2 regions of the Promicromonospora sp. NPDC060204 genome follow, and region 2 is predicted to be linked to the other one. Evidence: predicted binding sites of a transcription regulator. Region 2 holds the regulator's gene; the other holds the start of a gene.
What was found. The regulator HrcA, encoded in region 2, represses chaperone genes, less so after heat shock. The targets are predictions, from matches to a motif close to TTNGCACTCGNNNNNNNCGAGTGCNAA.

Region 1: a site for HrcA is predicted at 1,915-1,941, ahead of groES (co-chaperone GroES). Genes of this name have one in related genera too.

The regions. Positions count from the first base shown of each region.
Region 1 is NZ_JBHWZO010000070.1:334-6,763, forward strand. It holds partial or broken gene ACFWEJ_RS11340 (YbdK family carboxylate-amine ligase) at 1-475, opposite strand, end outside; gene ACFWEJ_RS11345 (SAM-dependent methyltransferase) at 520-1,788, opposite strand; gene groES (co-chaperone GroES) at 2,124-2,420, shown strand; gene ACFWEJ_RS11355 (WhiB family transcriptional regulator) at 2,629-2,916, opposite strand; gene ACFWEJ_RS11360 (MerR family transcriptional regulator) at 3,108-4,367, shown strand; gene guaB (IMP dehydrogenase) at 4,435-5,949, shown strand; gene ACFWEJ_RS11370 (FAD-dependent oxidoreductase) at 6,048-6,430, opposite strand, start outside.
Region 2 is NZ_JBHWZO010000267.1:864-7,293, forward strand. It holds gene ACFWEJ_RS24400 (DUF3097 domain-containing protein) at 1-574, opposite strand, end outside; gene ACFWEJ_RS24405 (ATP-binding protein) at 701-3,550, opposite strand; gene ACFWEJ_RS24410 (hypothetical protein) at 3,660-3,839, opposite strand; gene hrcA (heat-inducible transcriptional repressor HrcA) at 4,227-5,246, shown strand; gene dnaJ (molecular chaperone DnaJ) at 5,284-6,405, shown strand; gene ACFWEJ_RS24425 (16S rRNA (uracil(1498)-N(3))-methyltransferase) at 6,416-6,430, shown strand, end outside.

The DNA.
Region 1 (6,430 bases), on a different contig from region 2:
CCTGCAGGTGCGGAAAGTACTTGAGCATCCCGCGCATCAGCGGCAGCGCCTTGTCCCGGTGCTCGATCCCGACGTGGACGTGCAGCCCCCAGATGATGAGCTGCGCACCCCACACGCCCGTGCGCTCGCGGATGCGGGCGTAGCGCTCCTTCTCGCCGATCTCCTGGTCGGTCCCCTTCGCGAACGGGTGCGTGCCGCCGCCCATGAGCTCCAGGCCCATCGGGTCCGTGACCGTCCGCACGCGGTCGAGCGTGCGGCTGAGGTCCGCCCCGGCGTCGGCCACGGTCCGGCCGACCCCGGAGACCAGCTCGATCGTGTTCTTCATGAACTCGCCGGTGACGTGCGCGGTGTAGCCCTCGGGGCCCTGCCGCTGGTTGCCGCCGTCGCGCCCGAGAGCCTCGAGCACCTCCGGGCCCGCCTGGCACAGGTCGGCACTGCCGGGCTCGACGAGCCCGATCTCCCACTCGAGGCCCACGGTCGATCGTGGGGAATCGCCGAAGCCGAGCCGTACCGGCGAGCTCATACGGCTCCCAGCGGTTCGACGAGGAGTACCTGTTGGTTGCCTGCCACACGGGTGAGCACGATCGTCGCCTCCTCGGTTCCGGTGAGTACGAGCTGCTTGCGAAGTTGTTCGGGGACCACCGCGGTGCCCCGCTTCTTGATCGTGATGCGTCCGACGTTCCGGTCGCGGAGATAGGACTTGAGCCGCTTCAGGCCGAACGGCATGGTGTCGAGCACCCGGTATCCGGTCGCGATCGGGGCCTGCGCCCCGGCGGCCACGGCGGGCCGGGCCGACGGCAGCGCGGCGGGGTCGTCGGTGGTGACGTACGCGATGGTCGGGTCGACGAGGCGTCCGCCCAGCTCGGCGGCCGCCTCGCCCACGAGCCCGGCCCGGATGACCGCGCCGTCGGGCTCGTAGAGATACTGTCCGACGGCGCCGACGTCCGGCTCCGTGCCGTCGCCGCGCAGGGTGCGGCTGAGGGTGTGCTCCTTGCCGTCGTCGTCGGTGAACGAACGCAGCACGAGCGCCGAGCGGCCGGGACCGTCGGGCGCGAGCGAGCCGAACCAGAGCCCGGCCTCGACCACGTCGCCGTTGACCGAGACCCACTGGGTCTCGGCGTCGTCGGGCAGCCCCTCGTGCGCGATGCCCGGACCCACCTTGATGCCGACGGCCGGCACCGACTCCCGCAGCGCCCAGACGGAGTCGAGCGGGGGCTCGTAGGCGCGCGGGTCGAAGATGCGGCTGTTCCGGCCGCCCCGCCCGCCGCGCACGCGCCGGGCGGGGTCGGCGTAGACGGCGTCGATCCCCTCGGCGCGCAGGTCGAGCGCCAGGCCGTCGGCGTGCCGCACCTCCGCCTCGGGGAAGTGGCGCAGGTTCCACTGCGCGATCGCGGCGGTGCACTCGTCGAGGTCGGTGGCGACGACGCGCAGGCCCGTGCCGGCGAAGGCGAGGGAGTCGGCGCCGATGCCGCAGGTGAGGTCGGCGAGGGTGGTCACGCCCGCGTCGAGGTACCGTCGGGCGTGCAGCGCCGCGACGACGAGCCGCGTGGCCTGCTCCAGACCGTCCGCGGTGAACAGCATCCCGTCGGCGAAGTCACCGAACTTGGTCCGTGCCCGGGCGCGCAGCCGGGACTGGGTGACCACGGCGGCCGCGAGGTCCGCCGCGACGCCCTGGGCGCGCAGGGTGGTCACGGTCTTCATCGCGTCACGCTCGTCGTACGGCGGAAGAGCCGCAAGCAGGGCCCAGCCGTCAGGGCTGAGGAGTTTGCTCAGAATCGCCGCATCCATGGGAAGATCTTTCCACGTTTGTCCAGGTCATGACGAGTGGCTGCACGCAACCTTTTCGTGGAGATGGCCAGATCTCGAAGTGCGGACGGCGCGTCGTGCGCCGGGCGTGTGAGGTGCTCCACGCGATTGGCACTCGCCTTGACCGAGTGCTAGCGCCGACCTAGATTTGGGGTTGTTCATCGCCGCGGATCCCGGTAGTCGGGACCCTCGGCGGAGGACCCAGACGTTCGTGCCCGCCGGCACCCGCGACGACGGCGGACCGTCGAACGTTCGAGCCCCTGAAGTCAACCACGCAGCTGATCACTCGATCCGCTCACGAAAGAGGGAGGTCCGACGTGTCGGTCCCCATCAAGCCGCTCGAGGACCGGATCGTCGTCAAGGCTCTCGAAGCCGAGACCACGACCGCTTCCGGCCTGGTCATCCCGGACACCGCCAAGGAGAAGCCCCAGGAGGGCGAGGTTCTGGCCGTGGGCCAGGGCCGTATCGACGACAACGGCAACCGTGTGCCGCTGGACGTCGCCGTCGGTGACAAGGTGATCTACTCCAAGTACGGCGGCACCGAGGTCAAGTACGCGGGTGAGGAGTACCTGGTGCTCTCGACCCGCGACGTCCTCGCGGTGGTCGTGGGCTGATTCCAGCCCGCGCCAGACAGACGAAGGCCCCGCACCGGATCGGTGCGGGGCCTTCGTCCTGTCCGGAGACCGTCGTGGCTGGTGCTGCTTCGGCATCGAAGCAGGCGTGCGTTCACAGCGGCGTGCGTCGCAAGCGGGTGTTGCATCAGAAGCGGGCGTGCGGCAGAAACGCGTCACGCCTCGAGCGTCAGAAGTTGTGCACCCTGGGTCAGGCGGAGACGGACTTGCCGGCGAGGATCGCCGACCGCTCGTCCTCGCTGAGCCCGCCCCACACGCCGTACGGCTCGCGCACGCGGAGCGACTGCTCGCGGCACTGCATCATCACGGGGCAGGAGCGGCAGATCGCCTTGGCGGCCTCGGCGCGCCTGCGGCGGGTCGATCCGCGCTCACCCTCGGGGTGGAAGAAGAGGGTGTCGTCCGCGTCGCGGCACGCGCCCTGGTACTGCCATTCCCACAGTTCCATCACCGGACCGGGAAGCCTCGAGATCTCCGTCATGGCGAACAACTTACAAGTTGTGCAGAAGTTGTTCAAGAGGCAATTTCGCGCCATCGGGTTCGAATCGGGCCAGCGAGAAGCAGGTCGACACTGACCGGATTTGTATGATTGTGAACCGAAATCCACCGAGATCGGCGGCACGCCGGGTTTCGCAGTGGCGCGGAGAGGGCCGGGTCGGCAGAATCGAGTCCATGACTTCTTCGCGACCCGCCCAGAACTCGGGCGGGTCACGTACATCCAGCCCCGGACTGGCTGTCGCCGCCGTTGCCCGCCGCCTCGGGGTCGCTCCTGCGACCCTCCGCACGTGGGACCGCAGATACGGCCTCGGACCCTCGGGCCGCACCGCCGGATCGCATCGTCGCTACACGCCGGACGACGTCGCCCGGCTCCTGGTGATGCGCCGACTGACCCTGGAGGGCGTGGCGCCGGTGGACGCCGCGCGTGCCGCCGTCGAGGCGGGGGACGCCGAGCTCGAGGTCGCCACCCGCACCGCCCCGGCGCTGCCGGCGGTCCAGGTCGAGGGCGGGGCGGACGTCGACGAGCACGACTTCGCGGAGCAGTTCGTCGGCACCGTCGAGGCCCCGGGCGACCCGGACGACGAGGTCGTCGAGGAGGCGGACGAGCCTCGGGCCACCTCCGACGACGAGGCTGACGACCCTGCCCCGGCATCCGGCGGCGAGCGGTCCGAGGAGCCTCGCGGCCGTGCGCGGCTGCGGGCCCTGCCCGGTGGCGCGACCGGCGGCGGAGCCCCGGCACCGGCCGGCGGGCCGCGGTCCGCCGCTTCCCCGGCGCCGACGTCGGGCCGGGTGTCCGCCCTGGTCGACGCCGCCCTGGCGTACAGCCGGACCGCCTGCGACAACCTCCTCGTGCTCGGCCCGGACGGCGACCCGGCCACCTGGTGGACCGAGCTCGTCGAGCCCGCCTGGCTCCGGCTGTCGGAGCGGACGGTCCTGGCCGGCCCCGGCGAGATGCCCGAGGTCGTGCTTGCGACGGCCGCGCTGCGCGCGCTGCGCAACTACATCGAGGAGTTCGAGCGGGTCATGGTCGAGGCGGGCGGCCCGCCGGCCAACCACCCGAGCCGGATGCGCAAGATCGTGCTGGTGTTCGCCGCCCCCGACGAGGTGGTGCCACTCTCGGCGCACGCGCTCGCCGCCGCGCTGGCCGCCCAGGGTTCGATGGCGCGCATCGTCACGGGACCCGCGAGCACGCACCGCTCGGTCGAGCTGGTCACCATGGTCCGCCCGACGGCGGTGGTGCTGGCGACGACGCAGAACAAGCCGGACCTCGACGTCGTGCACGCGGTGAACGAGAGCTACCCGGAGCTGCCGATCTTCGTGGGTCTGCGGGCCGACGCGGCGGCGACGGAGCTGCCGTTCGGGCCCACGGTGCAGCGGGTGCGCTCGTTCACAGGGCTGCTGCACGAGGTGCTCGCCGTCATCAAGGCGAGGTGACGCACGCCTCGGGCCGGTACCACGGCCCGGCCGAGATCTGCGGTCGCGGCGGCCGTAGACTTGCTCCATGACGGACCAGACCTCGCCGGGCGACCCGTTCGGTTTCCTCGGGCTCACCTATGACGACGTCCTGCTGCTGCCGGGTTACTCCGACCTGGCGCCGTCGGACATCGACACGACGTCTCGCCTCACGCGCGAGATCTCGCTCAAGATCCCGCTGATCTCAGCGGCGATGGACACGGTCACCGAGTCGGCCATGGCGATCGCCATGGCGCGTCAGGGTGGCCTCGGCGTGCTGCACCGCAACCTCTCCATCGAGGACCAGGCCACCCAGGTGGACCTCGTGAAGCGGACGCAGACCGGCATCATCACCAACCCCGTCACGATCGGCCCGGACGCCACGCTCGAGGAGCTCGACACCCTCGCGGGCCAGTTCCGGATCTCCGGCTTCCCGGTGGTCGACGCCGAGAACAAGCTCATCGGCATGGTCACCAACCGCGACCTGCGCTTCACGCCCGTCGCCGAGTGGGCCACCACCAAGGTGGACGAGGTGATGACGCCGCAGCCGCTGATCACCGGCCCGGCCGGCATCTCGCGGGACGACGCCACGCTGCTGCTGCGCAAGCACAAGCTGGAGCGCCTGCCGCTGATCGACCCCGACGGCCGCATCACGGGGCTCATCACCGTCAAGGACTTCGTGAAGTCCGAGCAGTTCCCGAACTCGTCCAAGGACGGCCAGGGCCGCCTCATGGTCGGCGCCGCGATCGGCTACTTCGGTGACGCGTGGCAGCGGGCCACCGCCCTGATCGACGCCGGCGTGGACGTGCTCGTGGCCGACACCGCGCACGGCAACGTGCGGATGCTGATCGACATGGTCAAGCGGCTCAAGACCGACCCGGCCACCAAGGACGTCCAGGTGATCGGCGGGAACGTCGCCACGCGCCAGGGCGCGCAGGCGTTCGTCGACGCCGGGGCCGACGCCGTGAAGGTGGGCGTGGGACCGGGCTCCATCTGCACCACCCGCGTCGTGACCGGCGTGGGCGTGCCGCAGATCACCGCCGTCTACGAGGCGTCGCTCGCCTGCAAGCCGGCGGGCGTGCCCGTCATCGCCGACGGCGGCCTCAAGCACTCCGGCGAGATCGGCAAGGCCATCGTGGCCGGCGCCGAGTCCGTGATGCTGGGCTCGCTGTTCGCGGGCTGCGAGGAGACCCCGGGCGACCTGGTGCTCGTCAACGGCAAGCAGTTCAAGACCTACCGCGGCATGGGCTCGATGGGCGCCATGTCCTCGCGCGGCAAGAAGTCCTACTCCAAGGACCGGTACTTCCAGGCCGAGGTCACCAGCGACGACAAGATCGTGCCCGAGGGCATCGAGGGCCAGGTCGCGTACAAGGGGCCGCTGGCCACCGTGGCGCACCAGCTCATCGGCGGTCTGCACCAGACGATGTTCTACACCGGTGCGCGCACCGTCCCGGAGCTGCAGGCCGAGGGCCGGTTCGTCCGCATCACGTCGGCGTCGCTCAAGGAGAGCCATCCGCACGACGTGCAGATGACGGTCGAGGCGCCGAACTACAGCGGGTTCTGACCCGCACCTGTCCGACCCGCACGACGTGTCAGACCCACAGGTCCCTCGGGTGGCCTGTGGGTCTGACACGTTGTGGGGGCTGACCTTGTCGGGGCAGGTCAGCTCGACATGACGCGCGCGTGCAGGGCCTGCACCGCGTAGCGGGCGGACCAGAAGGCGCCGTGCTGCCACGCGGACACCTCTGACATCCAGTCGCCCGCGAAGTACACGTTGCCCGCCCCCTGCTGGAGCAGGCGGAAGCCCGCCGAGGACGTGTTCGGGTAGGCCCAGGCGCCCTCGACGTACGGCACCTTGTGCCAGGCGATGGAGAACGAGCTCTCCAGCTCGCTGCGGTACTTCTCGCCGTGGATCTTCACGCCCTGCTCGACGGCGCGCAGCTCGCGCTGCTTCGGCGTCAGGTCGGCGTAGGTGCGGGCGTTGGTGCCGGTGTTGTAGTAGCCCACCACCAGCCCCTTGCGCTCGCCGTAGCCGTACGACGGGT
Region 2 (6,430 bases):
CCTCGTCGGTGAGCCGCTGCTCCTTCGACCCGGGCACCAGGTGGTCCACGAGCACGCCGACCCGCCGTTCGGCGTCGGGCCCGAACTCGGCGAGGCGCTCGGCGAGGTGGTCCACGCCGTCGAGCATCTCGACCACCACGCCCTCGATCCGCAGGTCGTCGCCCCAGACCTTCTCCACGAGCTCGGCGTCGTGCTTGCCCTCCACCCAGATGCGGCTGCCGCGGGCGACGCGCGCCCGGGCGCCGTGCACCGCGACGGACCCGGAGGCCGTGCGGGTGGGCTGCGCCGGCGCGCGGTTCACGACGGGCGCGGTGAGCACGACGGGCTTGCCCTCGACCCAGAACCCCGGGCCGAGCGGGAAGGTGCGGGTGCGTCCGCGGCGGTCCTCCAGGACCACCACGTGCATGCCGCCCGACTTCTCGACGCGCACCACGGCGCCGACCCAGCCGGTCTCGACCTCCTCGACCACGAGGCCCAGCTCGGCGGGCGTGGGCTGCGACGTCGGCCGCCGCCCTCGCTGCGCGCCAGGGAACTGGGGGGACAGCACATCGGCTCCATACCGTTCGTCGACCACGCGGCGAGCCTAGGTCGCCCCTCCCGTTGAGTGCTGGATATCCGTGCTCCCGGAGTGTCATTCGGCGCAGATAGCCCGCACTCAACGAGGCCGGGAGGGCGGGGCGGGCGGGGTAGGCGGGTCGGGTCAGCGGCTCGCGCGAAGCGCCGCCTCCGTGCGGGTGGCGACGCCGAGCTTGCGGAGGATCGCCGAGACGTGCACCGACGCGGTCTTGGCCGAGATGAACAGCCGCTCGGCGATCTGCCCGTTCGTCAGGCCCTCGGCCACCAGGGCCAGCACCTGCCGCTCGCGGGCGGTGAGCGCGTCCGTCCCCGCGCCCGACGGCGGAGGGCCGGCCGCCCCCTCCACCAGGCCCGCGCGGTCGATCAGGCCCTGCGCCTGCCGGACGACCAGTCCCGCACCGATCTTCTCCGCCTCCACGACCGCCGAGCCGAGCGCCGCCCGGGCCCCGGCCCGGTCGGCGACGTCGAGCAGCCGCGCACCCTCGCGGTACAGCGCGTACGGGCGCAGGTGCACGGGTCCGGGACCGGGCAGGTCGGCGACCGTCGTCCAGGGTCCGGTCCCGAGCTCCGCCTCGAACAGCGCCGACCACAACGGGAACGTCGGCCAGCGCGCGCACGCGGCGAGGGCCGCGCGGTAGGGGGCGTCGTCGACGTCCTGCCCGGCGGCGCCCAGCCGGGCGATCGCCTGGGCCGCCACGCCGAGCTGTTGCAGATCGTAGGCCAGCATGCACGGGCGGTCCGAGGCGACCACCACCGACATGCGCTCCAGGGCCTCGGCCGGATCGTCGCGCAGCAGCGCGAGCTCCGCCAGCGTCACGCTGGTGCGCGACCTGATCTGCTCCTCCAGGCGCCCGAACCGCTCCCAGCTCGGGGCCCTGCGGCGCGCCTCGGCCTGCGCCTGCTCCACCTCGCCGCGCCACATCATGAGCCAGATCCGGCGCTCGCTGAGGTAGGCGGAGTACACGCTGTCGTGGATCGGCGGGATCGTGCGCTCGTACCAGGCGGCGGCCTCGGCCCAGTCGCCGCGCCCGATCTGTGCCTCGGCGAGGTTTCCCTCGATCATGAGCCGGGTCGAGTCGGACGAGCCGTGCCGACGCGCGGCACCCATCCCCTCCTCGGCGATCTCCGCCGCCCGGCCCCAGTCACCCACGACGAGCCGGGCGTCCGACCCGTTGACGTAGTACCGGCTCAGCCCGTGCCAGGTGTCCCCGGCCGCCTCGCGGCCGGCGTCGATCTCCGCGAAGCCGCCGGTGTCGCCGAGCTGCACCCGGCTCACGCCCCGCAGGTTCAGCGTGACGGACACGACCTCGGCGTCGCCGATCGCACGGGCGGCGTCGTGGGCAGCCGTCGCGGCCTCGATCGCCTCCCGGGGCCTGCCGCCGAGCATCGCGCGGCGCGCCCGCAGCATCAGGAGCTGGCCGCGCACGACGTCGTCCCGGCCGGGCTCGACGAGCGCCAGGGCCCGTTCGATGAGCTCGGGCCCCTCGTCCGAGCCGGCGTGGCCCGCGATGAGCGCCGCGTCGGAGAGCATGCCGACGAGTCCCGCCGGGTCGTCCTCGGGCCACTCGGCGATCGCCTCGTGCGCCACTGCCAGGGCGCGGGCGGTCCGGGTCGAGCCGCGCAGGACCTCGGCGACCGAGCGCAGCAGCTCGTGGTGCGGCAGCCCGGCGACGGCCTCCGGTTCGCGCACCTGCTCCCAGAGCTCCAGGGCCCGTTCGCCCAGCGCGACCGCGGTGGACGACGCCGCGCCCGCCGCGGCCGTCCGGTGCCCCTCGACGGCCGCCGCCAGCGCCTTGTCCGGCAGCCCCGCGCGCCACCAGTGGTCGGCGATGCGGGACAGCTTCGCCACCGAGTGGGCGCGCCGGACGAGGGCGCGCTCCAGGGCCCGCGCGTACGCGGCGTGCAGGCGGTGCCGCTCGCCGGGCAGCAGCTCGGCGTACACGGCCTCCTGGACCAGCGCGTGCCGGAAGGCGTACCCGACCTCGGTGACCACCAGCACCTGGGCCTCGACCGCCTCGCGGACGGTCTCCTCCGCCTCGGCTCCGGTCTGCGGGGCGTGCTGTCCCGGGCCGGTCGAGGCGTCCGCCAGGACGTCGTCGAGCACGTCGTACCAGACGCGCGGGCCGGCGGCGGCGACCACGCGGCACAGCGACCGGGCCTCCCGGCTCAGGTTCCAGTAGCGCAGCAGGAGGATGTCGCGCAGGGAGTCGGGCAGGTCGGTGCCGAGAAAACCGACCAGCTCCTCGACGTAGAAGGGGACGCCCTCGCTGCGGTCCGCCAGGTCGGCGAGCTGCTCGGCGTCGAGGCCGACGTCGAGCAGGTCCTGCGCCATCTCGTGGACCTCGGGCTCGCCCAGGCGCGTCAGCTCGAGTCGCGTGGTGAGCCGCGCCCGGTCGAGCTCGGCCAGGACGACGCGGAGGGGGTGCGCGCGCGAGACGTCGTCGCTGCGGTAGGTGAGCAGCAGGAGCAGCCCGGGGGGCGTGGTGCGGGCGAGGCGGAGCGCGACGGCGCGCGTGACGTCGTCGGACCAGTGCAGGTCCTCGATGACCACCACGACGGGTCGTTCGCCCGCGAGCCCGGCGAGCAGGTCGGTGAGGACCTCGGGGACGCGGTCGGCCCCGGCATCGGGCGCGGGTGCGACGAGCTGGGGGGCGAGGGCGGACAGGGCGCCGGCCGAGGGTCCGGCCGCGGCGACGACCGCCTCGGGGCCCATCGTCCGGACAACGCCGGCCAGGAGTCCGACCAGGGCGGCGTACGGGAGGGGCCCGGAGCCCTCGTCGGCGCACTGGCCGACGATCACGTGGGCGTCGTCGGCCCGGGAGGTGAGCTCGTCGAGCAGGCGGGTCTTGCCGATCCCGGCCTCGCCGGCGATCACCAGGGTGCGGCTGCCGCCCGCGCGGACGTCGGCGAGAGCGGCCTCGAGCGCGCCGAGCTCGGGGGCTCGGCCCACCAGGCGGGCACGGGGGACCGGCATGGGCTCATCGTCCCATGCCGGTCCGTGGTCGTTCCGCTCTTTTCCGTCGGCCTGCCCGCCGTCTCCGTGGGCCGGCCCGCTGCCCGGCACGGTCGCCCTCCCCGCGGGATCAGGCGACGCGCGGCCGGACGGCGTCGGCCGCCCGGGCGCCGCGCTCGGCGGTGCGCCGCACGGCGGCCTGACGGCGGGCCGCGTCCTTCTGCTCACGGGCCACACGGGCCCGCTCGTTGCGCTGGTCGGTCTCCTGCTCGTTGCGGCGGTACTCGGCGTAGTCCGAAAAACCGAACATGGTGTTCCTCCTGGTGTCACCGCCGGCCCCTCGCCGGCAGTGATTCCAGGTTCGTCTGTGAGGTACGTCGCGCGGATCGGGCGGTCGCCGCATCTTTTCCTACGGGTTCGCGGTGCGGGGTGGGCGCGCCTAAGGCATCGCCCTATGCTCGGTGCTCAGCCCTCGGCGAACGGTAGGACATGCAGGTCAGCCGCGTGTTCGCCGGGGCGGGACGGCGTGGCCGGCCCGGGTGCGCACGGCGTGCGGCGGGTCGGCGACCCGGCGGGTGGCGCGTGCCGCGTAGGATTGGCACTCGGTCGGTGAGAGTGCTGGAAGGCAGTGTCGGTGAGCGGGCCGGAACCCGGGTGCACGTCCCGGACGTTCTACCTGGGGACGGAGGTGAGCGCGGTGAGCGAGGAACGCAGACTCGATGTCCTGCGGGCCATCGTGGAGGACTATGTCCGCACACGGGAGCCCGTCGGTTCGCGCATCCTCACGGAGCGCCACCAGCTCGGCGTCTCCCCGGCCACGGTCCGCAACGACATGGCCGCCCTGGAGGAGGCCGGGCTCATCGCCCAGCCGCACACCTCGGCGGGGCGCATCCCCACCGACAAGGGCTACCGCCTCTTCGTGGACCAGCTCGCCGAGGTCCGGCCGTTGTCCGTCCCGCAGAAGCGGGCCATCGAGACCTTCCTCTCCGAGGCGGTCGACCTGGACGACGTCGTGGCCCGCGCCGGGCGGCTCATCGCCCAGCTCACCGGCCAGGTCGCCGTGGTGCAGTACCCGTCGCTGCGGCGGTCCGGGCTGCGGCACCTGGAGCTCGTGCCGACGGCCGAGGGGCGGCTCCTCGTCGTCGTCATCACGGACACCGGCCGGGTGGAGCAGCGCTTCCTCGACGTGCCGGTCGACCTGGACGACGGCACGCTCGGCGAGCTGCGCGCCCGCCTGAACGCGGCGACCGCCGGCCGCCGGCTCGCCGACCTCGGTGACGTGTTCGCCGGGGTCGCCGAGGCGATGCCGGCCGAGCACCGCCCGCTGGCGACGGCCGTCGCCGAGGTGGTCACCGCCGCGCTCGCCGAGGAGAGCGAGGAACGGATCGTGCTGACCGGCCAGGCCAACCTGGCACGGTCCGGCATGCGTTTCGAGCAGGGCCTGCGGCCCGTCCTGGAGGCGCTCGAGGAGCAGGTCGTCCTGCTCGGCCTCCTCACCGACATGACCGACGACGCCAAGGTGGCGGTGAGCATCGGGCACGAGAACCGGCTGGCGGGACTGGCGGAGACCTCCGTCGTCACGTCCGGCTACGGCTCGTCCGACGGCGACACCGTCGCGATCCTGAGCTCGATCGGCCCCACCCGTATGGACTATCCGGGCACCATCGCCGCGGTCCGCGCCGTCGCGCGCTACCTGTCGCGAGTGCTGCCTGGCTGACCCGAACTTCCACAAACCTCCCCACAAAGAGAGACCTGTGACCGACTACTACGAGATTCTCGGTGTTCCGCGCGACGCCTCGCCCGAGCAGATCAAGAAGGCATACCGCAAGCTGGCCCGCGAGCTGCACCCGGACGTGGCCGGCGACGCGGGCGAGGACCGGTTCAAGGACGTCGCGCGCGCGTACGAGGTGCTGTCCAACCCCGACAAGCGCCAGCAGTACGACATGGGCGTCGACCCGACGTCCCCCGGCGGCGGCGCGGGCGGCGGGTTCGGCGCCGGGTTCGGGTTCCAGGACATCTTCGAGACCTTCTTCGGCGGCGGGCAGCCGACCGGGCCCGTCCCGCGCGCCCGGCGCGGCAACGACGCACTCGTGCGCCTCGACCTCGACCTCGCCGAGGCCGTGTTCGGCGCCAAGCGCGAGATCCAGGTCGACACCGCGGTGGTCTGCAACACCTGCGGCGGCGACGGCGCGCGGCCGGGCACCCACGCCCGCACCTGTGACGTCTGCCAGGGCCGCGGCTCCGTGCAGCGTGTCGCCCGCTCGTTCCTCGGCCAGGTCATGACCAACCAGCCGTGCTCCGCCTGCGGCGGCTTCGGCACCGTGATCCCCGAGCCCTGCACCGACTGCTCCGGCGAGGGCAGGGTGCGCTCGCGGCGCACCGTCGCGGTCAACGTGCCCGCGGGCGTCGACACCGGCACGCGCATCAAGCTCTCCGCGCAGGGCGAGGTGGGCCCCGGTGGCGGCCCCGCCGGCGACCTTTACGTCGAGATCCGCGAGCGCGCGCACGACACGTTCGTGCGGCGCGGCGACGAGCTGCACTGCACCCTCCAGGTGCCGATGACGGCGGCCGCGCTCGGCACCGTGCTCGAGCTCGACACGCTGGACGGCCTGCAAGAGATCGACCTGCGACCGGGCACGCAGCCCGGCCAGGTCATGACCCTCAAGGGTCTCGGCGTGGGGCACCTGCACTCCAACGGGCGCGGCGACCTCAACGTGCACATCGAGGTCCACGTCCCCACGAACCTCGACGAGGAGCAGACCGCGCTGATGCAGCAGCTCGCGACGCTGCGCGGCGAGGAGCGGCCCGAGCCGCGGCTCGCCACGGTCCAGGGCGGCGTCTTCTCGCGCCTGCGCGACAAGCTCAGCGGGCGCTGACCGCGCACCCATGAGCGCGCCAGTC